DNA from 4 places in the Nocardia callitridis genome. Region 4 is predicted to be linked to each of the others. Evidence: riboswitches for the same ligand, from Rfam matches in the RefSeq annotation. Region 4 holds a riboswitch; each other region holds the start of a gene.
What was found. A riboswitch is a leader RNA that binds a small molecule or an ion and turns the genes downstream of it on or off. The one in region 4 is predicted to bind S-adenosylmethionine.
Positions count from the first base shown of each region.

Region 1: another riboswitch for S-adenosylmethionine. It lies ahead of ABEA50_RS19120 (amino acid ABC transporter permease); the one in region 4 lies ahead of ABEA50_RS07735 (aminotransferase class V-fold PLP-dependent enzyme).
Region 2: another riboswitch for S-adenosylmethionine. It lies ahead of ABEA50_RS01945 (bifunctional o-acetylhomoserine/o-acetylserine sulfhydrylase); the one in region 4 lies ahead of ABEA50_RS07735 (aminotransferase class V-fold PLP-dependent enzyme).
Region 3: another riboswitch for S-adenosylmethionine. It lies ahead of ABEA50_RS04350 (rhodanese-like domain-containing protein); the one in region 4 lies ahead of ABEA50_RS07735 (aminotransferase class V-fold PLP-dependent enzyme).

Region 1 covers NZ_BAABJM010000003.1:310,755-318,259, forward strand. The annotation lists gene ABEA50_RS19095 (ABC transporter substrate-binding protein) at 1-223, opposite strand, end outside; gene ABEA50_RS19100 (LLM class flavin-dependent oxidoreductase) at 262-1,344, opposite strand; gene ABEA50_RS19105 (GNAT family N-acetyltransferase) at 1,341-1,856, opposite strand; gene ABEA50_RS19110 (ABC transporter substrate-binding protein) at 1,885-2,847, opposite strand; gene ABEA50_RS19115 (amino acid ABC transporter ATP-binding protein) at 2,847-3,605, opposite strand; gene ABEA50_RS19120 (amino acid ABC transporter permease) at 3,734-4,792, opposite strand; SAM riboswitch class I at 4,981-5,075, opposite strand; gene ABEA50_RS19125 (glycosyltransferase family 2 protein) at 5,568-6,779, opposite strand; gene ABEA50_RS19130 (LppM family (lipo)protein) at 6,786-7,505, opposite strand, start outside.
Region 2 covers NZ_BAABJM010000001.1:415,717-423,221, reverse strand. The annotation lists gene ABEA50_RS01965 (siderophore-interacting protein) at 1-476, shown strand, start outside; gene ABEA50_RS01960 (hypothetical protein) at 834-1,484, shown strand; gene ABEA50_RS01955 (DUF3017 domain-containing protein) at 1,704-1,949, shown strand; gene metX (homoserine O-acetyltransferase MetX) at 2,297-3,442, opposite strand; gene ABEA50_RS01945 (bifunctional o-acetylhomoserine/o-acetylserine sulfhydrylase) at 3,451-4,797, opposite strand; SAM riboswitch class IV at 4,815-4,926, opposite strand; gene ABEA50_RS01940 (NADP-dependent isocitrate dehydrogenase) at 5,376-6,593, shown strand; gene ABEA50_RS01935 (MFS transporter) at 6,847-7,505, shown strand, end outside.
Region 3 covers NZ_BAABJM010000001.1:1,015,894-1,023,398, reverse strand. The annotation lists gene ABEA50_RS04375 (CaiB/BaiF CoA transferase family protein) at 1-929, opposite strand, end outside; partial or broken gene ABEA50_RS04370 (DUF456 domain-containing protein) at 1,198-1,681, shown strand; gene ABEA50_RS04365 (amidohydrolase family protein) at 1,682-2,521, opposite strand; gene ABEA50_RS04360 (FAD-dependent oxidoreductase) at 2,604-3,998, opposite strand; gene ABEA50_RS04355 (Rv0361 family membrane protein) at 4,408-4,875, shown strand; SAM riboswitch class IV at 4,931-5,047, shown strand; gene ABEA50_RS04350 (rhodanese-like domain-containing protein) at 5,062-5,475, shown strand; gene ABEA50_RS04345 (O-succinylhomoserine sulfhydrylase) at 5,472-6,686, shown strand; gene ABEA50_RS04340 (RpiB/LacA/LacB family sugar-phosphate isomerase) at 6,980-7,432, opposite strand.
Region 4 covers NZ_BAABJM010000001.1:1,817,600-1,825,104, reverse strand. The annotation lists gene ABEA50_RS07760 (D-alanyl-D-alanine carboxypeptidase/D-alanyl-D-alanine-endopeptidase) at 1-848, opposite strand, end outside; gene ABEA50_RS07755 (inorganic diphosphatase) at 1,031-1,519, shown strand; gene ABEA50_RS07750 (crotonase/enoyl-CoA hydratase family protein) at 1,605-2,426, opposite strand; gene ABEA50_RS07745 (YbaK/EbsC family protein) at 2,717-3,193, shown strand; gene ABEA50_RS07740 (flavin reductase family protein) at 3,244-3,795, shown strand; gene ABEA50_RS07735 (aminotransferase class V-fold PLP-dependent enzyme) at 4,053-5,369, opposite strand; SAM riboswitch class IV at 5,417-5,530, opposite strand; gene ABEA50_RS07730 (Pls/PosA family non-ribosomal peptide synthetase) at 5,915-7,505, shown strand, end outside.

The sequences.
Region 1 (7,505 bases), on a different contig from region 4:
GCTTCAGTTCGCCGGTCTCGGGGTCCTGGTCGGTCAGCGAGTCGACGATCTGCCGTGCCACATAGATGGTCTGATTGCTGGCCGACTGGGCGGGATCCGAGCAGGTCGGCGCCTGGGACAAGCCGTAGCGCAACGTGCCACCGGGCTGCGGTGGACCCGCGTCGGCACCGGAGGTCCCCGAATCGCCGCCGCACGCGGCGAGCATGGTCGCGGTGGCGAGCATGCCCGCCGCCAGTGCGACGATTCGGTGCGGGGTTCGGATCACGAGGCAACTCCAGAGGTTTCGGGACGGACGGTGTCGGCGCTGGCCAGCGGCCGACTGGGGACGCGCTCGCGCAGGTGCGGCGCGACTTCGGCTTGGAAGAGTTCGAGGCTGTCGCGGTAGACGCGTTCGGTGCGGCCGTCGCGCTCGGCAGAAAGGTGTGCCACCTCGTGTCCGAGTTGTTCGTGCTGGCGCCCGATCTTGTCGACCACCTGCTCCGGGCTGCCCACCAATGCCGAACTGCGCGTGAGGAAGTCGTCGAGCGTCTCGAACACGATCGGCAGGCCGAGGCGGCGCGACAGTGCCAGCCGCGCCTCGAAGAGCGGACGGTAGGTCTCGCGGGCCTCCTGCGAGGTGCGCGCCACATGGAATCCCGCGGTGCCCGCGCCCACGAGTGCGTCGGCGGGGTCGTGGCCGTGGTGAACCCAGCGCTCCCGGTAGTGCCGGATCAGCTCCGCATACGGCTCGATCGGATTGGTGACGTTCGCCGAGAACACCGGATCACCGTGGCTCGCGGCGAGTTCCACCGAATCCTTGCTGGTGGCGCTGCCGTGCCAGATCCTGATCTTGCGCTGCCACGGCCGAGGCAGCGCCTTGGCCTCCCGCAACGGCGGCCGGAATCGGCCCGACCAGGTGACGCTCTCCCCGGCCCACAGCGCCCGAAACAGGTCGTAGCCTTCGCGATTGCGATCCCACTGGTCCTCGGTGGTGACGTGGAACAGTGTGGCCTGTGCCGCGCCGTTGCCTTTGCCGATGATCAGTTCCAGGCGTCCGCCGCACAGATTGTCGAGCGTCGAATAGTCCTCGAACGCGCGCACCGGGTCGAGCAGGCTCAGCGTGGTCACCGCGGTGAACAGGGTGATCCGCGAGGTCACCGCGGCGATGTGACTGAGCACCACCGGCGGCGACGCGGAAAGGAAGGGGTCCTCGTGGCGCTCGCCGACGGCGAACCCGTCGAAGCCCAATTCCTCCGCCACCTTGGCTTGTTCGACGACGCTGAGCAACCGTTCCCTGGTGCCGGGCAGTTGTCCGGTGATCGGATCGGGGACCCGGTTGATCAGCGTCATCAACAGAAACTTCATGCGGTCTCTCCCCATTCGCCTGCGGCGAGATACTTCTCGAACGGGTGCGGGCCGATCTGCGCCGCGGGCACCGATGCGTCGTAGCGCGCGGTATATCCCGTGGCCAGATACAGCGCGACGGCTTCGGGCTGGCGCCAGCCGGTCGTGAGGTAGACGCGCCGGTACCCGCGGCGCGCGATCTCGAGTTCCAGTTGCTCGACCACGAACTGGCCGAGGCCCCTGCGCCGATGCTCGCGGGCGGTCCAGATCCGTTTCAGCTCCGCGGTTTCGGCGTCGTAGCGTTGGAAAGCGCCGCCCGCGACCGGAACGGTGTCCTCGGTGACCACGAGCAGCGCGCCGTCCGGCGCGGCGAAGGCGGTCGCGGGGTGCTCGCGTAATGCGGTGTGCATCTCCCCGACGCCCCCGCCGTAGCGGTTGCTGTATTCGAGGGCGAGCTCGGCGAGCAGCGGTTGGGCCAGCGGATCGTCCTGGGCGACGCGGTGCACTCGCCGTCGCGCCGTCGAATCCTGCATCGGCGAAGAATTTTTCAGCGACACGCCCTCACTCCTTTCTCGGCAGACCCTGCGGGTTGATCCGCGACTCGGTCACCTGCTCGGACTGCAAGCCCCACCGATCGATCACCTGCTGATAGGTGCCGTGCTCGATCGCGTAGTTCAGCGCCTGCTGGATGGGGCCGATCAGGCCGTTGTCCTTTTTGGTGGTCACCGCGATCTCGCCCTGCAATGCGGTGCCGGCGCCGGAGAAGGTGCCCACGATCTTGGTCTGCTTCGCGGTGGCCGAGTGGTAGATCGCGCTCGGGTTCGGACCGAGGTAGCCATCGAGGCGGTGTGAGGCCAGCGCGAGGTAGTAGTCCGAGGTCTGCTGGAAATAGGCGATATCGATCGGGGCCAAGCCCTCGGCGGCGTTCTGCTGATTCCATTCCACCAGCAGCTGTTCCTGGTTGGTGCCGGTACCGACGCCGATCCGCTTGCCAGCCAAGCTGGTTCGGTCCTTGAAGTCGAGGTCGCTGTCGTTGGGCAGCTCCAGCGCCACGGTGTCCTTGCGGTAGGTGGCGAAGTCGTACTTGTCTTTACGCTCCTCGGTGACCGTGACGTTCGAGACGAAAGCGTCGACCTCACCGGAATCGATGCGCACGAAGTTTTGCGACCAATCCGCCGCGGTGATCTCGAGTTTCAGTCCGAGGATGTCGGCGACCAACGAGGCGAAGTCCACTTCCGAGCCGACGATCGTCCGGTCGTCGGTGGCGTAGAAGCGCAGCGGCGGCGCGGTGCCGGAACTGCCGGTGACCACCAGCGTGCCCCGGTCGCGGATCGCCTGCGGCACCGTGGCGGCGATGCTGTCGACCTTGTCCGCATGCACCCGTGTCGACTGCTCGGGGGAGAGGTCGAACGTGGTTTCGCCGACCGTGGCGGGGTCGGGGTCGGCGCAGCCGGAGGCCAACACCGCGACCGCGGTCGCGACAGTGGTGGCCAGGACGGAGAATTTCATCGAATACCTGTTCATCAGCGAACTCGGGACAGGAACGCACGGGTGCGTGGATGGGTGGGGTGATCGAGGACCGCCTTCGGCGGTCCCTGTTCGACGATCGCGCCTTCATCGAGAAACACGACGGTGTCGGCGATTTCGCGGGCGAAGCCGATCTCGTGGGTGACGATCACCAGTGCCGTGCCGTCGTGCGCGAGGTCACGGATCACCTCCAGCACCTCACCGACGAGTTCGGGGTCGAGGGCGGAGGTGGGCTCGTCGAAGAGGATCACCCTCGGTCGCAGTGCCAGTGCGCGGGCGATCGCCACCCGTTGCTGTTGTCCGCCGGACAGATTGCGCGGATACGCGTCGGCGTATTCGCCGATGCCGACGCGCCGCAGCAGCGTGTGCGCCTCGGCCTCGATCTCGGCGCGGTCGCGGCGTTGCGCCGAAAGCGGTGCGAGGGTGACATTGTCGAGCACGGTCAGGTGCCCGAACAGATTGAACTGCTGGAATACGAACCCGATCCGGGAACGCTGCTTGCGCACCGCCCGATCCGAGAGCGCGTGCAGGGTGTCGCGGCGTTGGCGGTAGCCGATCAGCTCGCCGTCGATGCGCACCGTGCCCGCGTCGAGGGATTCCAGGTGGTTGATCAAGCGCAGCAAGGTGGACTTGCCCGACCCCGACGGTCCGATCACGGTCACCACCTCGCCGGAGCGCACGGTGAGGTCGATGCCGCGCAGCACCGTGCGCGCGCCGAAGGATTTGCGGACCCCGCGCACCTCGACGGCGAGCATTTCGGTGGGTGTGGTCTCGGTGGTGGACGGTGTGGTTCGGGTTGTGGCCGGGGTGCCCCCGGTTGTCACCGGCGTTGCCTCGGGGGTATTCGTGCTCGGCGCGCCGGTTTCGGTCGTAGCTGTCTCGGTCACGGCTGTGCCTGCGCCCGTGCGAAACCGGTGGTGGCGGTATCGGAATCGGCGACAGCACGCACCCTGTCCCACGCTCGTCGCCACGGCGGTGGCGCGACGGGGCCCGTGCTGCCCCTGGCGTAGTGGCGCTCGATGTAGTGCTGTGCCACCGAGAGGACCGTGGTGAGCACGATGTACCAGACCGTCGCCACCATCAGCAGTGGAACCACGCGCCCGTTGCGGCCGTAGATCACCTGGACCTGGTAGAACAGCTCCGCGATCGCCATCACCGACACGATCGAGGTGCCCTTGAACAGGCTGATCACCTCGTTGGTGGCGTTGGGCAGGATCGAGCGCATCGCCTGCGGAACCACCACCGTGCGGAACTGACGCACCTTCGGAATGCCCAGTGCGGCGGCGGCTTCGAGCTGGCCCGCGTCGACGGAGATGATTCCCGCGCGGATGATCTCGGCCGAATACGCCGCCTGGTGCAGCGCCAGACCGATCACGGCCGCGGTGAACCCGCTGATCACGCCGTTGACCTCGAAGGTGAAGAACGCGGGGCCGAACGGGATGCCGAGCGAAATCGTCCGGTACAGGTAGGCGATGTTGAACCAGAACAGCAGCTGCACGATCAGCGGGATCGAGCGGAACGCCCAGATGTAGCCCCACGAGATCACCCGCAATACCGGGTTGTTCGACAGGCGCGCGATCGCCAGCCCCGTGCCGAGCAGGAATCCGAGCGCGGTGCCCCATGCGGTGAGCTCGAGGGTGACCTTCAGCGATGTCAGCACCGATCGCGCGGTGAAGTACTGCGCGAAGGTCGGCCAGTCCCAGCCGGGGTTGGTGGCGAGGCCGTGCGCGAACTGCGCGAGCACCACGAGCGCGATCACGCTGACCACCCACCGCCACGGGTGCCTGGTCGGCGCGATCTTCGGGGTGGTCGGCGTGTGCCGGCCGTCGACCACCGTGGACGATGCGGTGGTGTCGACGGTGGTCTGGGTGCCGGTGTCGGCGGTGTTCTCGGGGTGGGTCTCAGCGGTGTCCGCTTCGCCGGGTGCGACTGACGCACTCATCTCGGGTCCTTCGACGGAACGTGGGTGACCGTGCCACTCGGGCACCGGTCACGTCACCCGGCCAGTCTCGGGTGGCTAACTGCTGGCTGCGCGGATCAGTGACGACAACCAGCCGATCCGACCTTGCCGTAATCGATGTGTCGGCGCCGCCAGCAGACGAAATGATCAGCGGAAATTCCCACGTCGTTCCTCCATCGATCCCGGCGGAAGCACCCGCACCCGATCGCTCGAGGGGTTGCTGCGACGTCGACGAGCCAGGTCTCTCGGTCGCTCTGGATGGTTGATTTCGGCTCGGTGGAACGTCGGGTCAGCGGCCGAGGCCCCGAACCGACAACCGCCGAGCCGAACCATCATGCCCAGCGCCCGAAACATCAGACAAGGAAAGCGATCACGCTGAATGTAGCCATTGCCGCACGGGCTTCAGGGAGGTAGATACGGTATTCGACGCAAGCCCTGCCACGAATCGAGGCGGTCGGCAACGCGCCTGCGGACGAGCTACCCCGCTTGCCTACCCAGCGGGTGGCGCCGGACAGCGTTCGGGTGATGCGTTGCCCGCGTCGACCGATCCGGGTAGTGCCAGCGCAAGGCGCAGAATGTTCGACCGAGGTCCATCTTGCCCGGCCGTGGTAGCGCCGGCGACGGGGCCGGTCGGCTACTTCATTTGTCGGTCGGCCATCGCATGGTCCGGCATGCCGCCCCATTCGACCCGAACATGTTTTACCCCTTGGTAATTCGGCGACGAAGTCGGACCGTTGGTGCACGCGGCGATGCGGAATCACACCGAAGCGGCCGGTTCGGGTGTGCGGCCGGGGACCGCGAGCGCCCGTCCCTTCCAGCGCAATCCGTCCCGTCGGCGGAGGCGACAGGATCGCACCCACAACCGGAAGTAGGCGGCGACGCCGAGTGGATGAGCGAGGCTCGCGAGTAGATCCGCGACATTCGCGCGGCGTCCGGTCTCGAGACGGCGGGCCAGCAGCCTGCTGGTGGTCGCGGCCAGATAACCGAGGATGCCTGTGCGGCGCAGCCTGCCGTGACCGCACAGCGCGGCGATCGGCGGCACCAGGAAGGCCAGTGCGGCAACGGCTCCCACGGCGGACCCGGCGAAAACCGAACCGCCGTAAGCCGACCAGAGCCAGCGGGTGTACCCGGCGTCCAATTCGCGTGCGTCCCGGTACATGCGCGTGTGCGCGAGTTGCTCCGCGGCGAGCACCGCGGTGCGACGTCCGCTACGGCGCAGCGCTCTGGCAATGTCCAGATCCTCGGTCACACTGTCGGCGACCGCCGCGTGGCCGCCGATCGCACGGTAGTCGGCGGTGTCGAAGACGAGGAACTGCCCGCACGCCACGGTCGTACTCGCGCGCGTCGTGCGCTCGGTCGCCGTGACCGGCACGGTCGAGGCCCACGACCAGCACAGCAACGGTTGCACCAGCGCCTCCGTCAGCGATCCGGACCGCTGACACGGCCACGGCGCGAGCAACGAAACCCGCCGCCGACGCAACTCGCGCACCGCCGCCGCGATCGCCTCGGGTGCCAGACGCACATCGGCGTCGAGGAACACCAGCACCGGCGTCGTCACCTCGTGCGCCAATCGCGCGCAGGCGGCGGCTTTTCCGGTCCACCCGGCTGGCGGCTCGGTGTCGCCGCGCAGCACGACGAACCGAGGGTCGCCCGCCACCGCGCGGCGGGCGAGGTTCGCGGTGTCGTCGCGTGAGGCGTCATCGAGGATGCGCACCGTCAGCTGATCGAGCCCGCGTTGCGCACGCAGATCCGCGATCAGCGCGGGCAGCCGGTCGGCTTCGTCGCGGGCGGGCACGCACACGGTCACCGCCGCGCTGTCGGCGGTGTCGGCGGCCGGTCGATCAGCCAAGGACCGCACGGTGAGTCGGTTGTAGGCGGCGACCGCCACACCGCACAGCGCGAAGGCGGTACCGACCCGGGTCGCCGTCGTCGCGACCGACACACGTCGTCGCCGTAGCGATCCGGCCATCGCGACTCAGTCGTTGTCGATGAGCGAACGCACCAGTCGACGCGGCGAGAACCCGGTCGGTGCCCCCGGCGCGGCGGGGTTGCGGTCGAGATACGCCACGGCGGCCACCAGTGCGGCCACCGCGAGCGTGATGCCACCCATGATGACCGCCCAGCCCGCGAAAGATCGGGTGTTCGGATCGGCGTAGCTCACTTCGGCGCGCACCGTCGACACATCACCGGCTGGCAGCTTCCACGACACGATGTTGTCGCCCTCGCGGTTGCCGTTGGTCTTGGCGACGCGCGCGGGGAAGGCGATGGTGAACTGCACGTCGGAACCATGCGGTGGAACGGTTTTGAGGTCGATCCTGCCGTTGAGGGTCACCAGGTCGCCGGTGCGGGCGAAGGAGAGTTGGAACATGCCCTGGGTCTGTTCGGAGAGCCCACCCAGCTGTTGCACATCGCCGAAGGACAGGTCCTCGAAGTACACCTGGCTGCCGACGTAGCCGTCCTGGCTGTAGGGCTCCACGCGCAGCTTGGTCGCCAGCGATTCCGGCGCTTTCAACTGCGGGCCCTTGTCTTCGGCCGTCGCGGGGATCACGGCGGCCACGATCCGTCCCGACACACGGTCGTTGGACGAGACACCCATCGAAGCCTGTACCCGCAGGCAGCCCGCGAGGAACGGCACCAGGAACGCGGCGAGCAACACGGCCGCGGTGACCCTGAGCGCGCCGTGGCGAGCGCGCAG
Region 2 (7,505 bases), 1.4 Mb from region 4:
AGTGGGCGGCGACCGCGCGGCCCGGCGACCGCGTCACGATTCTCGGGCCGGTCGAGGCGAACAACCGTAGCGTCGCTTTCCGCCCGCCGGAGCACACCGACTACGTGCTGATCGTCGCCGATGAAACCGCACTACCCGCCGCGGCGAGCATCCTGGCCTCGCTGCCCGCCGATACCAGGGTGTTGTGCTGGCTGGAGGTGCCCGCCGACCGTGATGTGTGCGACCTGCGGACCGAGGCGCACGCCGACATCACCTGGCTGGTACACGGCGCCACCGCGCGCGGTCGCGTCCTCGAGGCGGTGCGTGCGGCCGACCTGCCCGAAGGCCGTCCTTACGCGTGGATCGCCGGTGAATCGAAGACGGTCCGCGATATGCGTCGCCACCTGGTCCGCGATCGTGGTATCGCCAAGTCCGACATAACTTTTCGCGGATACTGGCGCATGGGCGCCTCCGAGGACGATCTGCTCGCGGAGTGAAAGCGTGTGCGCCAGTCGCCACGATCGAGGGCGGTCAGTAGGCGAGCACAGTGGTCGAACGACCTCCCGCGCTTGCGATCCGACGCATCGTGCGATTCCCTGTTGTTTCGCGGCTACTGCGGTGTCGGGCGCACGATCGTGCCGTTGGCGGGCAAAGCGTGGCCTCTCGCCATCTTCGATGACCGGTCGATCAGGTGTTCTGCGGCACAGCGCGGCGCGACGTAGGCGGATTCGCGGGGGCGGGTGGTGGGTACCACAGGCTCGAGCGCGTGATTACTGTCCTTCCTCGGTGTCAATCGCTGGGTAGAACCACATCTCGCCGTGGATGCGGCGGGAATCGAGAGGAGCCGTGTTTCGATGCTGCGTGAATTCATGGACAAGCGGATCGTGTCGGTGCTCGACCGGGTCGCCGAGGTGCAGGCTCCGCTGGTCGAGCACTATGCGGGTTGGGTTCGCGACGCCCATCGCGGGGAATCCACCGCGCAGGTTCGCGGACGGCTCGAACGGCACTACCTGGTGGCGGTGACCGCGAGCGGTGTCGTGGTCGGGTTGAGCGCCGCCGTGCCCGGCATCGGCACGCTGGTCGGGCTCGCCGCGTCCGGTGCCGACGCCCTGCTGTTCATCGAGGCGTCCACCGTGCTCGCCCTCGGCGCCGCCACGATCGAGAAAGGCGCACTGGAGGCCCGTCGCGGCCACCTGGTGTCTTCGATCGTCCTCGGTGACGCGGGCACCCAGGCACTCGGCCAGGCCGGACGCTCGGCCAAACACTGGGAAACCGCACTCGCCAACAAGATTCCCGTGCTCTCCAGCATGGACGACTCCACCTTCAAACGCTTCCTCACCCAGTTCCTCGTCAAACGCGGCGCCCTCATGTTCGGCAAGGTGATCCCCGCCGGAGTAGGCGCGGTAGTCGGCGGCATCGGCAACTACACCCTCGGCCGCTCGGTGATCGGAAACCTGCACGAGGCACTGGAACCTGATCCCACACCGGCCGTCACGGTGAACTAACCCGCACCACCACGCTTTTCGATCGTTGTTCGACTGTCGCAGCGCGTCGCCCGGTGATCAGCCGCTCGCCCTTCGGCACGGAGATTTGCCGAAGGGATCGTGAACAGCACGGCTGCGTCTGCGAGAATCAGTGTCGTGATCGACGCCGAACCCCCCACCGCCGAGAAGCGGGCCGCCGAGCACGGACCGGTGGCGCAGTTCTTGCGCTGTCATCTGCCGATGGTGGCGGTGGCGCTGGTGATCGTGGTGGCGGTGGTGTTCATCGCCTCCGAGCGGTGGCGGCGCGGTGCGCTGTTCTTCGGCGGGGCGACCTTGCTGGCCGCCGCCTTCCGCCTGTGCCTGCCCACCGCGCAGGTCGGCCTACTCGCGGTGCGCAGCAAACCATTCGACGTCGGCGCCCTCACTGCCCTCGGCGCGGCCATAGTCTTCATCGCCGCCACCATCAACTCACTCGGCGTCAGCTGAGTTCTTCGGTCGCGCCCCGAATTTCGCAGGTTGCCGTGTGGTGTCCTGCGCGCCGCTCGGCCGACGCATGGCTCGGTGACGGCGAGGATTGAAGCCAACTGCGTCGCCGTCGGACCGGCCCACAACGCGCTGGAGACAAGCCTGACTGGAGCTACACCGGATCGGGCGGTGATCAGACGCAGTGGGGCCCGCTGATCGCAGGCTGAGCCACGCGACCGAACGGGGGACTATCGAGCACCGCGGCACGGGCGACCTAGGTCCCCGGTGGACCGTGATCATCAGGACGTGTCGGTGCGCCAACAAGGTGATTGTGGCCAGGGCCATGTCCTGATGACCTGAACGGGGACCTAATCCGCCTTGCGTGCCAATCGCATGGTGTCGGTCAGCAGCTTGGCGATCGCGTCGGCTTCGGTGAGGAAGCCGTCGTGGCCGTAGCGGGAGTGCACCACTTCCAGGCCGGTACAGCCGGGGAGTAGGTCGGCCAGTTCCTGTTGGGTGCGCAGCGGGTACAGGCGGTCGGAGTCGATGCCGCCGACCACGCACGGGACCGGGGTCGCGGCGAGAGCCGCGGTGATGCCGCCGCGTCCTCGGCCGACGTCGTGGCGGTTCATCGCCTCGGTCAGCAGCACATAGGTGGCGGGATCGAAACGGCGACACAGCTTTTCAGCCTGATGGTCCAGGTAGCTCTGCACCGCGTAGCGCCCACCCGCGCGGGGGTCCTCGTCGTCCTGTGCGCTGTTGGCGAACCGATGGTCGAGTTCGAATTCGGTGCGGTAGGTCAGGTGTGCGATGCGGCGGGCGATGCCGAGTCCACGAGTCGGTGCGCGGCCGGTGTCGTGGTAGTCGCCGCCCTGCCAGTCGGGGTCGGAGGTGATGGCCTCGATCTGGGTGACCTGGGTGCCGATCTGGTCGGCGGTAGCGCGTGCGCCGGTGGCGAGAATCAACGCCGTCGCGACCCGCTCCGGCGTGGTGACCATCCATTCGAGCACCCGCATGCCGCCCATCGAGCCGCCGACGGCCGCGGCGAGGCGGTCGATGCCGATCCGGTCCATCAGGATCCGCTCGGCGGTCACCTGGTCGCGGATGGAGATCTCCGGAAACCTTGCGCCCCAAGGCTTTCCGTCGGGCGCGCGGGTGGAGGGCCCGGTGCTGCCCTGGCAGCCGCCGAACACGTTGGTGGAGATCACGCACCACTCGTCGGTATCCACCGGTGCGCCCGGTCCCACCATGCCGTCCCACCAACCGGGCAGCGAGTGGATGTCGTCGGGGATGCCGACGACATGCGAGTCACCGGTCAACGCGTGCTCTACGAGCACCACATTGTCCAGCGCGGGGGACAACTCGCCCCAGCGTTGGACCGCGAGATGAACGTCGGGGACGACGGCGCCGCTTTCCAGCGTGACATCACCGATGCCGATCAAGCCGAGTCGTCCGTCGGGCGGGGGTAGCAAACTCGCTGCCGATTCCGCGGAACGGGCGGTGCCTGGTTCGATGCTCACGGTCACGTCGTCGCGGCCGCGAATCCGGCACGCAGGTCGGCGAGGATGTCATCGATGCCTTCGATGCCCACCGCGAGTCGCACCAGTCCCGGGGTGACGCCGGAGGCCACTTGCTCCTCGGGAGTCAGCTGCGAATGTGTGGTCGACGCGGGATGGATCACCAGAGAACGCACGTCCCCGATGTTAGCCACATGGCTGTGCAGCACTAACGCGTCCACGAACTTCTTGCCCGCCTCGACGCCCCCGCGCAGGTCGAAGGCGATCACGGCGCCAACACCCTTGGGTGCCAGCCGCTTGCCGCGTTCGTACCACGGCGAGGTCGAGAGCCCGGCGTAATGCACGGCGGTCACCTCGGGCTGGGCGCTGAGGAACTCGGCGACGGCGTGCGCATTGGCGACGTGTCGGTCGATCCGCAGACTCAGTGTTTCGATGCCCTGGGCGATCAGGAACGCGTTGAACGGGGACACCGCCGCGCCGAGGTCGCGCAGCAGTTGCACGCGGGCCTTGAGCGCGAAGGCCGGTGCGCCGAGTTCGGCGAAGACCGCGCCGTGGTAACTGGGGTCGGGGGTGGTGAAGCCGGGGTAGCGCGGCTGGCCCGACGGGTCGGTGACCGTCCAGTCGAAGGTGCCGCCGTCGACGATCACGCCCGCGATGGCCGCGCCGTGGCCGCCGAGATACTTGGTGGCGGAGTGCACGACGATGTCGGCGCCGTGTTCGAAGGGGCGCAGCAGGTACGGCGTCGGCACGGTGTTGTCGACGATCAGTGGCAGGCCCGCGGCATGGGCGACGGCGGCAATGCCGGGAATGTCGAACACGGAACTGCTCGGGTTGCCGACGGTTTCCCCGTAGAGGGCCTTGGTGTTGGGCCGGATGGCGGTGCGCCACTGCTCGAGGTCGTCGGGGTCCTCGACAAAGCTCACGTCGATGCCGAGCTTGGGCAGCGTGTAGTGGAACAGGTTGTAGGTGCCGCCGTAGAGGTGCGGACTGGACACGATGTGGTCGCCCGCCGCCGCGAGATTCAGGATGGTGAGAGTTTCCGCGGCTTGCCCGGAGGACACCAGCAGTGCGGCGACACCGCCTTCGAGTGCGGCGATGCGTTGCTCCACCGCGTCCTGGGTGGGGTTCATGATCCTGGTGTAGATGTTGCCCGGCTCGGCCAACCCGAACAGTGCGGCCGCGTGATCGGTGTCGCGGAAGGTGTAGGAGGTGGTCTGGTAGATGGGCAGGGCCCGAGCGTTGGTTTCGCTGTCGGGGGTCTGCCCGGCGTGGATCTGCTTGGTCTCGAACGACCATTGCGCGGGATCGATGGTGGGTTCGTTCTCGGACGATGGCGTGGCTGATTCGCTCATGTGCTGGAAACCTCCTGCAAGCGCGCTTGCTCCCGACCTTCGAGAGCCAGGTCATCACCCGGAGCACCCCACCCGCTGCTGGAGGGTTGCCGGCCAGCGAGCCGGGGCTTGGCGCTGGCACTCATGACCTTTTCGCATCATAGCGGGGGTGGGTCGACGCTCGAAATCCCTGCTGTGATCTCGGCGCGGTCCATGCGCGGTGGTGGGTGGGGGCGGTCGGCCAGCGGCGCGGTCATCGCGGGAACGGGTGGTCGCACGGGCGGGGGATTGTGGCGACGATCACTTTCGTGGATTATGTCCCGTCGCGGCAGGCTGGGTTGTTCGGGCCCCGTGCTGACCTGGGCGGTTGAAATCTACCGATCAGTAATAGTTTTTCGCCATGAGGGTTGTGACGTTCGTAATCGGGGATGCCCGCTCGGTGGGGAATGCAGAAGCAGTACGCTTGTCTTGTTTGCACCACCTGTCTCGCGGACAACGCGGGGCATATACGTTGTCTGTTGGAACAGCTGGGGTCCGCTCACAAGCGTGTTCGCCTGGCCGTGCAACGAGGGCACCATCCTAGGAGGACACGAAGATCCATGTCCAAGATCAAGGTTGAAGGCACCGTCGTAGAACTCGACGGCGACGAGATGACTCGGATCATCTGGCAGTTCATCAAGGACAAGCTGATCCATCCGTATCTCGACGTGAACCTCGAGTACTACGACCTCGGCATCGAATACCGGGACAAGACCGATGATCAGGTCACCGTGGACGCCGCGAACGCCATCAAGAAGCACGGTGTCGGCGTCAAATGTGCCACCATCACGCCCGACGAGGCGAGGGTCGAGGAATTCGGCCTGAAGAAGATGTGGCGCTCGCCCAACGGCACGATCCGAAACATTCTCGGCGGCACCATCTTCCGTGCGCCGATCATTATCTCCAACGTTCCGCGCCTGGTGCCGGGCTGGACCAAGCCGATCATCATCGGCCGTCACGCCTTCGGTGACCAGTACCGCGCCACCGACTTCAAGGTCTACCAAGAGGGCACCGTCACCCTGACCTTCACGCCCGCCGACGGCAGCGAACCGATCCAGCACGAGGTCGTGAAGATGCCCGAGGACGGCGGCGTCGTCATGGGGATGTACAACTTCAAGCAGTCGATCGTCGACTTCGCGCGTGCCTCGCTCAATTACGGCCTGCAGCAGAACTACCCGGTGTATCTGTCGACGAAGAACACCATCCTCAAGGCCTACGACGGCATGTTCAAGGACACCTTCCAGGAAGTGTTCGAGACCGAGTTCAAGACCGAGTACGACGCGGCGGGCCTCACCTACGAGCATCGCCTCATCGACGACATGGTCGCCTCCTCCATGAAGTGGGAGGGCGGCTACGTGTGGGCCTGCAAGAACTACGACGGCGATGTGCAGTCCGACACCGTCGCGCAGGGCTTCGGTTCGCTGGGCCTGATGACCTCGGTGCTGCTCACCCCGGACGGCCAAACCTGTGAGGCCGAGGCCGCACACGGCACCGTCACCAGGCATTACCGTCAGCACCAGCAGGGCAAGCCCACCTCGACCAACCCGATCGCGTCGATCTTCGCCTGGACGCGCGGGCTCGAGCACCGTGGCAAGCTCGACAACAACCCCGAGCTGATCGGCTTCTCGCAGACGCTGGAAGACGTGGTGATCAAGACGGTCGAGGGCGGTCAGATGACCAAGGACCTCGCCGCGCTCGTCGGTGGCGACCAGAGCTACCTCTCGACCGAGGAATTCCTCGCGGCACTGGACACCAACCTGGCCCGCGCCCTGCGCTGACCAACAGCGTTGCGCTGCGTCAACAGCGCTCAGCACGAACGAATTCGGGCACCCGCACCCCCCGAGGGGAACGGGTGCCCGGCTTGTTTTCGTCGGTCCTTTCGCAGGTCGCGGCCGTCCGTGTTCGAGATCACCACCAATCATGGGATGACCTGTGCGAACTCGCTCGTTACAAGCACTTGTGACCAGCCCCGTGACTACCGTGACCACAGCACCCGACGAGGCTCCGAGAACCACCTGGCACATCCCGGCCATGCTCGCGCTCGCCCTTGGCGGATTCGGTATCGGTACCACCGAATTCGTCACCATGGGTCTGCTCCCCGACATCGCCTCGGCGATGAAGGTCTCCGAACCCAGCGCCGGATACGCGGTGTCGGCGTATGCGATCGGTGTCGTGATCGGTGCGCCCGTGATCGCCGCCTCGTGTGCGCGGGTCCCGCGCAAGCTGCTGCTGATCGTGCTCATGGCCGCCTTCACGCTCGGCAACCTGGCGACGGTGTTCGCGCCCACGTTCGGGACGCTGATCGCCGCACGTTTCCTGACCGGCCTTCCGCACGGCGCCTATTTCGGCGTCGCCTCCCTGGCGGCGGCAACGCTCGCGCCCGCCGGGCAGCGCGCCAAATCCATCGCCGCGGTGATGTTGGGGTTGAGCGCGGCCAATGTGGTCGGTGTTCCCGCCGCCACCTGGTTGGGTCAGCACCTCGGCTGGCGTAACGCGTTCGTGGTGGTCGCGGTGATCGGGGTCGCGACGATCTTCGCGCTCCTGCGTTATGTGCCGCAGTTGACCGGGATCGTCATGACCAACCCCGTCACCGAACTCGGTGCGCTGCGCCGCCCGCAGGTGCTGTTGTCGCTGCTGGTCGGGGCGATCGGCTTCGGCGGCATGTTCGCCGTGTACACCTACATCGCCAC
Region 3 (7,505 bases), 800 kb from region 4:
TCGGCGAAGGTGAGTACAGGTGTCACGCAGGAGTCGGTGCCGTGGAAGATGGCGGCCCACTCGTCGCGAGTTTTGCTCCGGAAGCGTTCGGTGAAAAGCTTTTTCAGTGTCTGCTGCCCGGCGGGGTCGAGTTGGAGGGGCAATCCCTCTGGATCGATCTCCAAACCGGTGAGCACCTGCGCGTAGAACTGCGGTTCGATCGCGCCGACCGCCATGTACTTTCCATCGGCGGTCTCATAGGTGTCGTAGAACGACATTCCGGTATCGAGCAGGTTGACACCGCGCTCGTCGGACCAGGCGTTGCTGCCGCGCATCCCCCAGATCATGTGCGAGAGCGCGAGCGCGCCGTCGACCATCGCGGCATCGATGACCTGACCCTTGCCCGAACTCTGGCGTTCGATGATCGCGGCGAGAATGCCGAACACCAGAAACATCGAGCCGCCACCGAAATCGCCGACCATGTTCAGCGGCGGAACGGGCCGTTCGCCCTTGCGTCCGATGGCGTGCAGCACGCCGGTGAGCGAGATGTAGTTGATGTCGTGGCCAGCGCGTTCGGCCAGCGGGCCTTCCTGGCCCCAGCCGGTCATCCTGCCGTAGACCAGGCGCGGATTGCGGGCAAGCGCGTCGTCGGGGCCGAGGCCGAGGCGTTCGGTGACACCGGGGCGGAAGCCCTCGATCAGGACATCGGCTTTCTCGATGAGTCCGTAGACGCGCTCGATATCGGCGGGGTCCTTGAGGTTGGCTTCGACGACGGTGCGACCGCGCAATTGCGGCCGGTCGAAGCCGCCGGGTAGCTGACCGGCCCGCTGCACCCGCACCACGTCGGCGCCGAGGTCGGCCAGCAGCAGACCCGCGTGCGGTCCAGGACCGATTCCGGCTAGTTCGACCACCTTGATGCCCGCCAAGGGGCCCTGCCTGACAGTGCTCACGCCCTACCTCAGTTCCTCGTTTCGCGCACCGGCTCGCCCCGGTACTCGCCCATCGGCTGTATTGACAGTATGACAATAGGGGCGTGCCGATGTCACCGCCTCTCGCTGCGACGGATCGGGTAGGACACAATCACCCTGGTGGTTATGCCGTGATCAGCCTCGGGATCGGTGACGGGTAGCTGGCTCGTGCGGTGGCACCGAACGCGCAGGGCGAGAATGCGGTTGCCGACCGACGGGTGCGGCGGTCGGACAGCGGTGGCGAGGGCTGATGAACGTGTGGGGTGAGGTCGTCGTCGGCCTCGTGATTCTGGTCGGCCTGGTGGGCATCATCGTGCCGATCCTGCCCCGCGTCCTGCTGATCTTCGCCGCGATCGCGGTATGGGCGGTGCTCACCGGCGGCGTGAGCGTTTGGCTCGTGTTCGCGATCAGCACCTTGTTTCTCGTGGTGTCCGGAGTGGTCAAATACACATGGCCGGGGCGAAAGATGAAGGAGGCGGGGGTTTCCCAGCGCGCGCTGTGGATCGGCGCGGTGCTCGGCATCATCGGGTTCTTCGTGGTCGGCGGTGATCGGCCTGTTCGTGGGTTTCGTGCTGGGCGTTTATCTTTCCGAATTCCAGCGGTTGCGCCTGGGTGCGCCCGCTTGGCGGGCAACGGTGCACGCGATCAAGGGGGTCGGATTGTCGATGATCATCGAGCTACTCGGCGCCTTGCTCGCGATCGGGGTGTGGGTGCTCGGCGCCGTGCTGGCCTAGCTACTCGATCGCGGGGAACGGAATCGTGTCGTGCGCCTGCGCTTTCGGGAGCTGATCGCGACGTAACGGCAGGGTCGGTGGGTCGGCGGGGATCGGGATCTCACGCGCGGGCAGTCGGTAGAACGCGCGGGCGTTGTCCTCCAGCACCGCGTCTACCTCGCCGCCGATCACCTCGCGGATGAGGTCGACGTCCGCGACCTCGAACGGTCGCCCCGCGCGCGTGCCCGGCAGATCGCTGCCGAACATCAATGCCGCCGGATTGACGGCATGGATGCGCCGCAACGTTTTCGCGACATCCATATCGACGCGGCCGAACCCGGTGGCCTTCACTCGCGCACCACGGTCGACCAGGTCGAGCAGGAACGGCAGGCTGCGATCCGACAGTCCGAGATGGTCGATGCAGAGCGCGGGCAACTTGGAGACCACCGGTTGCAGCGAACCGAGCATGTGGCCGTCGATGTAGACCTCGACGTGCCAGCCGGCCAATTCGTGTGCACGCAATGCTTGCAGGGTCATGCCGGTGATGTCGGTGGCCGCGCGCTTGAGGTTGAAACGCAGTCCGCGCACGCCGATTCGGTCGAGCTCGAGGATGTCGTCGTCGGTGGCGTCCAGATCCAGGCGCGTCACGCCTACCCACCCTGGTCCGAGCTCGGCCAATGCCGTCCTCAGGTAGGTCTGGTCGGTGCCTTGGAATGACCCGCTGACTACCGCACCACCGCTGATATCGAAGGGAGACATGCGCTTTCGATAGTCGGCGATGGTGAACGGCGCCGGCAGGTGCCCCTCGTTCTCGGCCAGCGGAAACCGCGGGTCGAAGATGTGCAGATGCGCGTCGAACACCTGTACAGGATGCCTCAGTGTGTATTCCTCCGCTGCCAGGGCGGAAATATTGGACCGGACTTGGACACAGACTCGGACGGGACTACGTCTGAACCTTGTCGGGTTCGCTGGCGCGCAGCATGTCTTCGCGCTCCACGACCTTCACCCGCTCGCGGCCTTCCGGCTCGCCCAGTGCGCGCTCGTGCGCGTCGAGGCGGTACCAGCCCTGCCACGTGGTGAACGGGATGCCCTTGCTCTCCAGGAACTCGATGATCGATTCCGGTTCCGGCTGCTCGGGAGCCGCGAAGTTCACGCTGTCGTCGAGCAGGCAGGCGACGGTCTCGTTGGCGTCGCCCTTGGTGTGTCCGATCAGGCCGACCGGGCCGCGCTTGATCCAGCCGGTGACGTAGGTGGCGGGCATGAAGCGTCCCTCGCCCTCCACTGTGTCATCGACGAGGACGCGACCGGCCTCGTTGGGCACGGTGCCCGCCTGATCGTCGAACGGCAGGCTGGTGAGGTTCTGCGAGAGGTAGCCGACGGCGCGGTAGACCGCTTGCACGTCCCAGTCGTTGAACACGCCGGTGCCCTTGACGTTGCCGGTGCCGTCGAGTTCGGTGCGTTCGGTACGCAGTCCGACCACCTTGCCGTCCTCGCCGACGATCTCCGACGGCGACTCGAAGAAGTGCAGGTACAGCCGGTGCGGGCGGTCGCCGACATCGCGAATGGCCCACTGTTCCAGGGTGTTCGAGATCATGTCGACCTGCTTGGAGTTGCGGCGCGCAGCCTCGGAGCCCTCGTCGTAGTCGATGTCCTCGGGCGCGACGATGACCTCGATGGTCGGGGAGTGGTCGAGTTCGCGCAGTTCCAGCGGGGTGAACTTGGCCTGTGCCGGACCGCGACGACCGAACACGTGTACCTCGACGGCCTTGCTGGCCTTGAGCCCGGCGTAGACATTCGGCGGGATCTCGGTGGGCAGCAGTTCGTCGCCGGTCTTGGCGAGTACGCGGGCGATGTCGAGCGCGACATTGCCGACGCCGAGCACGGCGACCTTCTCCGCGTCCAGCGGCCAGGTGCGCGGCACATCGGGGTGGCCGTCGTACCAGGAGACGAAGTCGGCGGCGCCATAGGATCCGTCCAGGCCGATGCCGGGGACCTCCAGCGCGCGGTCGGCGTTGGCGCCGGTCGAGAAGATCACCGCGTCGTAGAACGTGCGCAGGTCGTCGAGGGCGATGTCGGTGCCGTAGTCGATATTGCCGAGCAGGCGGACCTGGGGCTTGTCGAGCACCTTGTGCAGTGCGGTGACGATGCCCTTGATCCTGGGGTGATCGGGTGCGACGCCGTAGCGGATCAGGCCGAACGGCGCTGGCATCCGCTCGAACAGGTCGATGCTCACCTCGGCATCGGATTTCATCAATGCGTCGGCGGCGTAGATTCCGGCCGGTCCTGCGCCCACGATCGCGATGCGGAGCGGGCGAGTCGCTGCACTCTGTTCGGTCATCTTTACGCGCACCCTTAATGGTCGGAAAAACTTTTGACAGACGTCTTCTTAGCCCAGGCTAAGTTATCGCACCGGGTCGGCGGTACCTCTACGATGCGAACGAAGCGAAACCCCTGGCTGGTGGCCATCCGGCGCTCGCGTCGCCACGGCCGCTGAGCTGTATGTTCTCCCGGTTCTCGGGGTGAGGACAGCGGGCCGCTCCCCGCGATTCTATCGGTGCGCGACGGGGGTTCCCCGTGCCGGTGCGGTGAATCTCGTGACGTTCGCGGCGGGCGACTACGGTTGCCGGGTGGTCCGGTGCGTCCGGTTCATGGTGATCGCCGTGTGCTGTCCGGTTGGTCCGGTGCCTGGTCGAGGTCACCGCGGCCCCCGGTGTCGGATACCGCGCGCGACCAGGGATCATCGGAGCATGACCGAGCAACCATCCACCGAGGCCGACGACGACGTGATCACGGTCGACCAGACCGACGCGCGGTCGCTCGTGCCGTTCATCGCGGCGGGTGTGCTCGCTGTCCTCGTGCTCGCGGGCATCGTCATCGGCGGCCTGCTCTCGCCCGCTGAGAAAAATGTCACAGCGGCCGACAAGCTCGCCGCCGCGGTGCGCAATTACGTCGAGGGCGTCAACAGCGCGCACACGCTCGCCCCGTCCGGGGCGGTATGCCGCGACTTCGATGCGGGGCGTTCGCCGTTGGCCGGCCAGGACGGTGTCGAAAAGACCGTGGAGGTCACGAATATCGACACCCCCGAGGCCAATGGCGAACAAGGGAAGGCCACGGTAACCACGAAAGTCGACGGCAAAGAGACGACCGCGCAATGGCGGCTGATCAGCTCCTCGGGCAAATGGCTGGTGTGTAACCAGCCGATTCCCGCAGGCTGAGCGCTCGGCGCTACCGTTTGACAGGTTGCCCCCGCTGCATGCAATCTCATTCATAGGTCATGAGAACCAGTGTCAAGCCCCGGCATTACTGGTCGGCAACCCTCCTCCGCGGTGGGGTGCTCCGGGTGACGACCCGGCCGCGTGTCGAACCCGCTCGCGGCAAGTGCGGATTCACAGGAGGTCCACATGAGTTATGCCGGTGACATCACCCCGGCGCAGGCGTGGGAGCTGTTGCGCGACAACCCCGAAGCCGTGCTCGTCGACGTGCGCACCGATGCCGAATGGCGCTTCGTCGGTGTGCCCGATACCAGTTCGATCGATCGGCCGACGGTCTTGCTCGAGTGGGTCGACGTGCAGGGTGCGCGTAACCAAGCGTTCGTCGAGCAACTGCGTGCCGAACTCGCGGGCCGCGAACAAGCCCCCGTCGTCTTCCTGTGTCGTTCCGGTCAGCGTTCCATCGGCGCGGCGACCGCAGCGACCGCCGCGGGATTCGCGACCTCCTACAACGTGCTCGACGGTTTCGAGGGCGGCATCGACGAATTCGGCCACCGCGGCGCCACCGGATGGCGTGCGCTCGGCTTGCCCTGGCGGCAGTCGTGATCACCGGTGGCGCGTTCGAGCGCCCACTACCCGACGGCGTCGGCCCCGCGACCCTCGGTGTGCGCGGGGGATTGCGGCGCTCGGGTTTCGAGGAGACCTCGGAGGCGCTGTATCTGACTTCGGGTTTCGTGTATGAGAGCGCTGAGGCCGCCGAAGCCGCGTTCACCGGCGAGGTCGAGCATTTCGTCTACTCCAGGTACGGCAATCCGACGGTCGCGATGTTCGAGGAGCGCATGCGGCTGCTCGAAGGTGCCGAAGCCTGCTTCGCGACCTCCAGCGGAATGTCGGCGGTATTCACCGCATTGGGTGCGCTGCTGCGCGCGGGCGATCGACTTGTGGCCGCGCGCAGCCTGTTCGGTTCCTGTTATGTGGTGTGCGACGAGATCCTCCCGCGCTGGGGTATCGAGACCGTCTTCGTCGACGGTGACGACCTCGAGCAGTGGGAAGCGGCTTTGTCGGTGCCGACGGCGGCGGTGTTCTTCGAGACGCCAGCCAATCCGATGCAGACACTGGTCGACGTGCGCAAGGTCGCCGAACTCGCGCACGCCGCGGGCGCGAAAGTGGTGCTGGACAACGTCTTCGCCACCCCGCTGCTGCAACGCGGGTTGGAGCTCGGCGCCGACGTGGTCGTCTATTCGGGTACCAAGCACATCGACGGTCAGGGGCGAGTGCTCGGCGGTGTCATTCTGGGCGCCGAGGACTACATCAACGGACCGGTGAAGACGCTGATTCGCCACACCGGGCCCGCGCTGAGTCCGTTCAACGCGTGGATCCTGCTCAAGGGGTTGGAGACGATGCCGCTGCGCGTGCGTCAGTCCGCGGACTCGGCGTCGCGCATCGCGGAATACCTGGATGGCAGCGACGCCGTCAGCTGGGTGCGGTATCCGACGTTGCGTTCGCATCCGCAGTACGACCTGGCTACCTCGCAGATGAGTGGCGGAGGAACCGTGGTCACCTTCGAGCTGAAAGCGGCCGAGGCCGAGGCGAAGAAGCGCGCCTTCGAGGTGCTGAACGGCCTGCGGATCATCGACATCTCCAACAATCTGGGTGATGCGAAGACGCTGATCACCCACCCGGCCACCACTACTCACCGCGCGATGGGCCCGGACGGCCGCGCAAGCATAGGTCTCACCGACGGTGTGCTGCGTATCTCGGTGGGCCTGGAGGACATCGAAGACCTGCTCGGCGATCTGGATGCCGCGCTGAGTTGAGCTTCCCGCTGCTTCGGTCGGGTTCAGTCGACGAGGTGGACAGCGAGGGAGCCGGTCCGAGCAGTCGTGGTGTACCGACGGCGGGCAGTGGGTTCGCTGGTGCGGCGATCCGCCGTGGAAGCCCTGTGCCGAGCGTTGGCTCGGTGAGTGCGGTCGGGGAGGTGTTGGGCCGCGCAATGGGGTCGGTGACATCCAGCGCGTCGGGCGTGCCGAGCACCGCGATGCGGTCGATCGTTGTCGGCGCCGCGAGCACCGGCCGAGTATTGCCCTGGCATGCCCGCGGCGCCGTGTGGTCAGGGGTTGTCGGTGCTTTCGATCCGCGCGAGGTGGTCGATATTGGCGCGATCGTCGGCCTCGGTGCTGGGGGCGGCGGCGAACCAGGCATCGAGAATTTCGCGCAGTAGCGCGGCCGAGGTCGAACGTAGGCTCAGCGCAAGCACATTCGCGTCGTTCCAGCGCCGTGCGCCGTCCGCGGTAGCCGCGTCGCCGCAGAGGGCGGCGCGGATGCCGTCGACTTTGTTGGCGGCGATCGACGCCCCGGTTCCGGTCCAGCAGCACACGATGGCCTGATCCGCACGTCCTTGTGCGACGTCACGCGCCGCCGCCTCGCTCGCCCATGCCCAGTCGTCGCGTTCACTCTCGGCCAGTGCGCCACGGGTGATGAGCTCGTGTCCGGCTTCGCGCAGCAGCCGAACCACCTCGTCGGCGACGCCGACTCGTTCGTCCGCCGACACTGAAATCCGCATGGGGTCAGGGTAGGCGGCCGCCGGGCAATCGCGCACGGACCGGAGGTTGATTGACAACATGGTGTCATGTTGA
Region 4 (7,505 bases):
GCCGAACGCACGCTCGCGACCTCCGCGGCACCGGGTTGTGCCTGCGCCTCACGCACCGCACCGGGGTCGAGGCCGAGGTCGCTGGCGAGGCGTCGACCGGCATCGAGCGCGGGCGTCGTCGTGCGCGGCGAGTATTCGACCAATGGTTCGAGCCGTCCGCCGTCGACCATCACCGACTCCATCGGCAGGATCGAACCACCCTCGATGTCGATCGGGTCCCAGCCCTGCGCCATGGTCGGGCCCGCGTACGCGGAGTTGTCGACCAGAATCGTGTCGATGGGCCTGCCCGATTTCTTGATCTGATCCACCAGATCCGACAGCCGACCGGCATCGGTGTAGTACCCCTTGCCGTCGGGCTGCGCGGTGAGCGTCGGGTCACCGCTACCGACCAGCACCAGTTCGTTCGGTGCTTGCCCCGCAACGACCTTCGTACTCACCCGCTCGTCGGCGGGCAGCGTGAGCAGTGCCGCGGCAGTCACCATGATCTTCGCGGTCGACGACGGGATCATGGGCTTGTCCTCGTCGCCGCTCCACAGCACCGTCGAGCTGCCCGCATCGGTCACCTGTCCCGCGAACGCCCCCAGGTCGGGATTCCCGATCACCTTCGACAACGCGTCGGTGACGCCGTCCTCGGTGGGCGCCATCGCGTTCGAACGCGCGGGCACCACCTCGGGCACCGCGGTGACCGGCGGCGGAGGCGCGGCGACGGTGAGTCCGCCGTGCCGAAATTCCGGAGTCCACGGCTTCACCACGAGGGCGGCCGCCGTGGCACCGACCAGCAGGACGACCAGGGCGCCACCGCACCCGATCCAGACCCTGCGCCGCCGCCGCGCAGCCAAGTCACCGATGTTCTTGTTGCGACCAAACACGTGCCTGCCGTTCTCCTGCCAGAAGTTCGCGGCAGCCTGCCGCACCCATGTCCCCTCGGACCACACTATCCTCGGTGCGCAAACCGTTCCCCGGAACAACCTGGCGAGTCGGCTGACTCGGAGAATCCCTACCGAAAGCCGCAACACTGTAAGGAGATGGCGTGGAGTTCGACGTCACCATCGAGATCCCCAAGGGTTCCCGCAACAAGTACGAGGTCGACCACGAGACCGGCCGCGTCCGGCTCGACCGATTCCTCTTCACGCCGATGGCCTACCCGGCCGATTACGGCTACATCGAGAACACCCTCGGCGAAGACGGCGACCCGCTCGACGCGCTGGTCCTGCTGCCGGCGTCGGTGTTCCCCGGCGTGCTCATCGAGGTCCGCCCGGTCGCGATGTACCGGATGACCGATGAGGCCGGCGGCGACGACAAGGTGCTGTGCGTGCCCGCGGGCGACCCGCGGTGGGAGCACATTCAGGACCTGAAGGATGTGCCGGAGGCCGAGTTGGCCGAGATCAAGCACTTCTTCGAGCACTACAAGGATCTCGAGCCGGGCAAGTTCGTGAAGGGCTCGGAATGGGTCGGGCGCGCCGAGGCCGAGGCCGAGGTGACCGCCTCGATCAAGCGGCTCGCCGACCAGGGCCACTGACCCTCGGCGAAAATCGCTACCGCACAACGAGAAACGGGAAGTCCGTCGGCCGGGCTTCCCGTTTTCGTTTCCTGCCGCGACGAATTCAGCGCCCGTCGAACTCCGGCGCCCGCTTCTCGAACACGGCCTTGATCGCCTCCGTCAGGTCCTCCGACGGCAGGAACGCGGCGTTCCACGCGGACACATAGCGCAGGCCCGCCGCGACCTCGTCCTTATTGCGTTGGTCGAGCACGTCTTTCACGCCCTGCACCACCAGCGGTGGGTTGGCCGCGATCTCGCGGGCGGTGGCGTGCGCGGCGGCGAGTGCGGCTTCCTTGTCGTCGAACACATCGTTGACAAGGCCGATCTTCTCCGCGCGGGCGGCGTCGATATCCTTTGCGGTGTAAGCGAGTTCACGCAAATGGCCGTCGCCGATGATGGCGGGCAGTCGGTGCAGCGAGCCGATGTCGGCGACGATGGCGACCTTCGCCTCACGCAGGCTGAACTTGGCGTCGGCACTGGCATAACGGATACCGACGGCGGCGATGAGATCGAGCCCGCCACCGATGCACCAGCCGGAGATCGCGGCGATCACCGGCTTGCGGCTGTCGGCCACGGCGGTGACCGCCGCCTGCATGCCGCGTACGTCGTGCAGGAAGTCGGTACGCGGTGCGGCGAGGGCGCGGTCTGCCATGAGCGGCCCGAAGGTCGAGCTCATCGCGGGCAGGTCGAGCCCGTAGGAGAAGTGATGGCCCGAGCCGGTGAGCACGATCGCACGCACCTGCGGGTCGGCGTCGAGTTGGCCGAAGACTTCGGGCAGTTCCCGCCAGAAATCCGGGCCCATCGCATTGCCCTTGCCTGGACCGGTCAATGTCACCTGGGCGACATGGTCCTTCGTCTCTACGGTGAAAGCCTGCCATTCAGTCATTCGTACAGCGTAAGTGGTGGCGCCTCGCCGGAATCTTGCGGACCGGCGAGTGCCACGAGACCCGCGGCGCCGGTCGTCGGGATCCGGGGAGTCACCGTATCGAACGAGGTCAGTTGGCTGCGCCAGTACGAAGTAGACCGAAAGGTAGCGGACATACTTCCCGCACCAGCGTCGATGCGGTGCGTGAAACTGTGCGCCACACCGCCTTCCGCACTACTCGGTGCCGAAACAGTCCCGCACTGGTACCTCGATCCGATCGTCCGGCGCCACGAACCCCTCTACCCTGAGGTATGCCCAAGCCAGCTTTACCGCCGGTCGCGAGCCGCGTCTCCGAGACGCTGATCGCACGTGGCCACCACGGAGTCATCCTCACCCAACAAGCGACGACGCATACCGCCGACGAAGCGGCGCGAGCACTGGGGATCGAGGTGGGCGCCATCGTCAAATCGCTGGTGTTTCTGCTCGATGACGATCCGATCCTGCTGCTGGTCTCCGGCGCGCATCAGGTCCACCGCAAGCGCACGGGCGCGCGACTGGAGGGAAAACTCACCATCGCGCCCGCCGACACCGTGACGCAGGCGACAGGACAACCGATCGGTGGCATCGCCCCACTCGGCCATCCGACGAATCTGCCCACCTGGGTCGACACCGCGTTATCCCAGCACAGCGAGCTCTGGGCAGCGGGTGGCCACCCGACGACCCTGTTCCGCAGCACCTACCAGGAACTGCTTCGCATCACCGCAGGACTTCCACTGGAGGTGGACTGAACCTGCGCCAACCCCCGCGTCGCGCGCGGAAAAGCCAGTAGCTTCGAGGGGTGAGCGAAGCAGAACATCCGCAGGGCGCCGAGGGGTCGCTCGACATTTCCGGCGGGATCGGCGCAGCGCGGTTCCGTACGTCGATGCGCCACTACCCTGCTGGCGTCACCATCGTCACCCTGCGTTCGGGCGACGGCCCGGTGGGTTTCACCGCGACCTCCTTCGCCTCGCTCTCGATGACCCCACCGTTGGTGTCGTTCAATATCTCCGACACGTCTTCCAGCTTGTCGGCGCTGCTGGACGCGGATTCGGTGGTAATCCACTTTCTCGGTGCGCACCAGCACGAGTTGGCGCAACGCTTCTCTCGCCCGGCGCAGCATCGATTCAGCGACCGCGCGCTCTGGGCGACGCTCGACACCGGCGAACCGGTACTGCACGGCACCCCGCTCTGGTTACACACCAGAATCCATCGCCTGATCCCGATCGGCGACCACACCCTCGTCATCGGGCTGGTCATCGAGGTGAACGACGAAACGGGCCATCAACCCGCCCCGGCGCCACTGCTCTATTACAACGGCCGCTACCACCGGCCGACCGCGCTGGAGCAATGAACATCGGCCGTCGCTGCCATCGTTGTCCGGCTCCGACGAACAAAAGGACACCGACCTCACCGCGCCCATTGAGCGTCGGTCAGATCCGTCCGCCCCGCCACCGCTACGCGGGTCACGAGGTCTCCGGTTGCTTGTTCACTAGACCGATCTACCGGAGATATCGCTCAAATGCCAACACGGCCAACTAATTTCGTTAAACAGCGGTGGGGTGGGACCACTCCGCGGTGTCACCCCACCTCGCAATTCGCGAAACACTCCTAGTCCACGAGGCAAGGGGCCGCATCGGGGGCGCCCGGTCCGAGGGGACGGGTTTCGGGAGTGGGGCTCCACAGGCCGTCGGTAGCCGCATAATCCCACGTCGCGCCCTGCTCGACGAGCATGCGGACGGCGGTGACCAAACGATCCACATCGGTGTCGGTGGTGCCGAGCCCGACGCTCGCGCGCAGCGCGCCGTCGATGCCGAGGCGAGCCAGCAGCGGGTGCGCGCAGAAGCGACCGTCGCGCACACCGATGCCGTGCTCGGCCGAAAGGTAGGCGGCGACGTGGCCGGGGACGAAACCGTCCAGGGTGAACGCGACGATACCGACGGCGTCGGCGCTGTCGTCCCAGATGCGCAACAGCCGCACGCCGGGGATCGCCGACAGTCCGGCGCGCAACTGGTCGGTGAGTCGTCGTTCCTGCGCGACAAGGGTTTCGGTGTCGATCGCGGCGATCGCCTCGCAGGCGGCGGCCAATGCCGCGGCACCGAGCACATTCGGTGAACCCGCCTCGTGCCGCTGCGGTGCCGCCGCCCACTTGGCCTCGGTGGTGGTGACCTCACGCACGGCGCCGCCACCGGCCAGGTACGGCTCGGCGTCTTCCAACCAGTCGCGGCGGCCGACGAGCACACCGGCACCGAACGGCGCGTACAGCTTGTGACCGGAAAAAGCCAGGTAATCGATGTCGTTGTCGCGCAGGCTGATTCGCCGATGTGCCACGAGCTGGGCGGCATCGACCAGAATCCGCGCGCCGCATTCGTGTGCGATGGTCGCCAACCGGCGCAGCGGCAGCACCTCACCGGTCACGTTCGAGGCACCGGTCACCGCGAGCAACGCGGCCGGCTTGGCGCACAGTTCGGCGACCAGGCGTTCGATGGTTTCTTCGACGGTGTCGGCGGCACGGACCACGCGGCGGCCGTGCTGGGCCCACGGCAGGAAATTGGCGTGATGTTCCACGTCGAGCACGACGGTGTCACCGGGAACGCAGGCGGCGAGCAGGTTCAGCGAATCGGTGGTGTTGCGGGTGAACACCACGACCTGATCGGTGTCGGCGTCGAGGAACTCACGCACCGACCCTCGGGCCGCCTCGTAACACTCGGTGGAGATCCGCGAGGCGTAACCGGCGCCGCGATGCACGCTGGCGTAATACGGGAGCAGCTGTTGGATCCGGTCGGTCACCTGCGTCAACGCGGGTGCGCTCGCGGCGTAGTCGAAGTTGGCGTATCGCGTGGTTCCGCCTTGCACGAGCGGCACCTCGAGGTCACGGCCGGACACTTCGGCGAGGGCGGCACAGGACTGGTCTACAGCGGTGGTCATCAGGTAATCCCATCGGCTCCGGGGACCCGTGATCAGGGGATCGTGCGAGTCCGCGCTTGCCGCGTTCGGGTGAACGGCGGCCTGGTCGTCACCCGGAGCACCCCACCGCGGAGGAGGGTTGCCGACCAGCAAGCCGGGGCTGAACGCTGGTACTCATGACCTCATCCGAGATTGACAGAAGCCCCCCCACGGTGTCAACACCTTCGCGCGCCCGCCCACCGCGCCCGATTCCACTGAGCCGCACCGACGCCGGACGATGAGCCGAATCACACCGGCGCCTCCCGAGCGTCGCAGCGATCATCTGGCGAACCGCGCCGATGCGGGCGTCCACCAGGCATCGGCATCGGAAAGCGCGCCTCGACCGGCGGTTCCCGCAACGAGCCACGACCACTCCCCCGCCTTTGGCAATCGTTCGGCGAGCAGTAGATACGGGCAGGCCCAGGTAATGTAGACAATCGGTCACCTGGGCGTTTGCCCACTGGTAACCCAGCTGTGAAACAACAAGAGAGATGCGAGGCACGTCGATGGGAGGTGGGCGGAGCGTCATGCTCGAACCAGAAGCCCAAGAGGTCCCCGAGGTGACCCCGCCGATACCGGAGACTTCGCCCGCACTCGCGGGCGGTGCGCGCACGCCGGCGCCGCGCACCCTCGTCGATATCCTCACCGCCACCGCGCAGGCCGACCCCGACGCCCCCGCCATCGATGACGGCCGCGTCACGCTGAGCTATCTCGAACTCGTCGTCGCGATCGAGAACACGATGAACCGGCTGGCCATCGCCGGTGTGCGGCGCGGTGATCGTGTCGGCGTCCGCATGCCGTCGGGCAGCCACGAGCTCTACGTCACCATCCTCGCGGTCCTCTACGTCGGTGCCGCCTACGTCCCGGTCGACGCCGACGATCCCCCCGAACGCGCGCAACTGGTGTTCGGCGAAGCGCAGGTCACCGCGATCGTCACCGGCGAGGGTGTGCAAACCACCGCCGCGGGTATTCGCGCCGCCGAGCAGACCCGCGCCGACGACAGTCCGTCCGCGCTGCCCGCCCCCGACGACGACGCGTGGATCATCTTCACCTCCGGCTCGACCGGAACCCCCAAGGGCGTCGCGGTCACGCACCGCAATGCCGCCGCCTTCGTCGACGCCGAGGCACGGCTGTTCCTGCAAGACGAGCCGATCGGACTGGGCGACCGCGTGCTCGCCGGTCTTTCGGTGGCCTTCGACGCCTCCTGCGAGGAGATGTGGCTGGCCTGGCGCAACGGCGCCTGCCTGGTTCCCGCGCCACGCGAATTGGTGCGCACCGGCGCCGATCTCGGCCCATGGCTGGTACGCAGGGAGATCAGCGTCGTCTCGACGGTGCCGACGCTCGCGGCGACCTGGCCCGCCGAAGCACTCGATGCCGTGCGCCTGTTGATCTTCGGCGGCGAGGCGGTACCACCGGAACTGGCCGAACGCCTCGCGGCCAAAGGTGATTCGGAACGCGAGGTGTGGAACACCTACGGCCCCACCGAGGCGACGGTGGTCGCGTGCGCGGCGCTGCTCGACGGCAACCCGCCGATCCGGATCGGACTACCGCTGGACGGCTGGGACCTGGTCGTGGTGGACAAGGCCGGAAACCCGGTGGCCGAAGGCGAAACCGGTGAACTGGTGATCGGCGGTGTCGGCCTGGCCAGGTACCTCGATCCGGCCAAGGACGCCGAGAAATACGCGCCACTGCCCTCGGTCGGCTGGGAACGCGCTTATCGCAGCGGCGATCTCGTGCGCAACGAGAGTGCGGGTCTGGTGTTCCTCGGCCGCGCCGACGATCAGATCAAGCTCGGCGGTCGCCGCATCGAACTCGGTGAGATCGACAACGCGCTGCAACACCTACCCGGTGTCACCGGCGCCGCCGCGGCGATCCGAACCACCAAGGCGGGCAACAAGATCCTGATCGGGTATCTGACCGGCCCAGGCAGTGACTTCGATTCCAAGGCCGCACGCGCCCTGCTCACCGAACACCTACCAACGCCGCTGATCCCACGGCTCGCGGTGGTGGCCGAATTACCGACTCGCACCTCGGGCAAGGTCGACCGCGACGCGCTGCCGTGGCCGCTGCCCAATGCCGACGACGAGGACGATGTCGACAACGAGCTCACCGGCACCG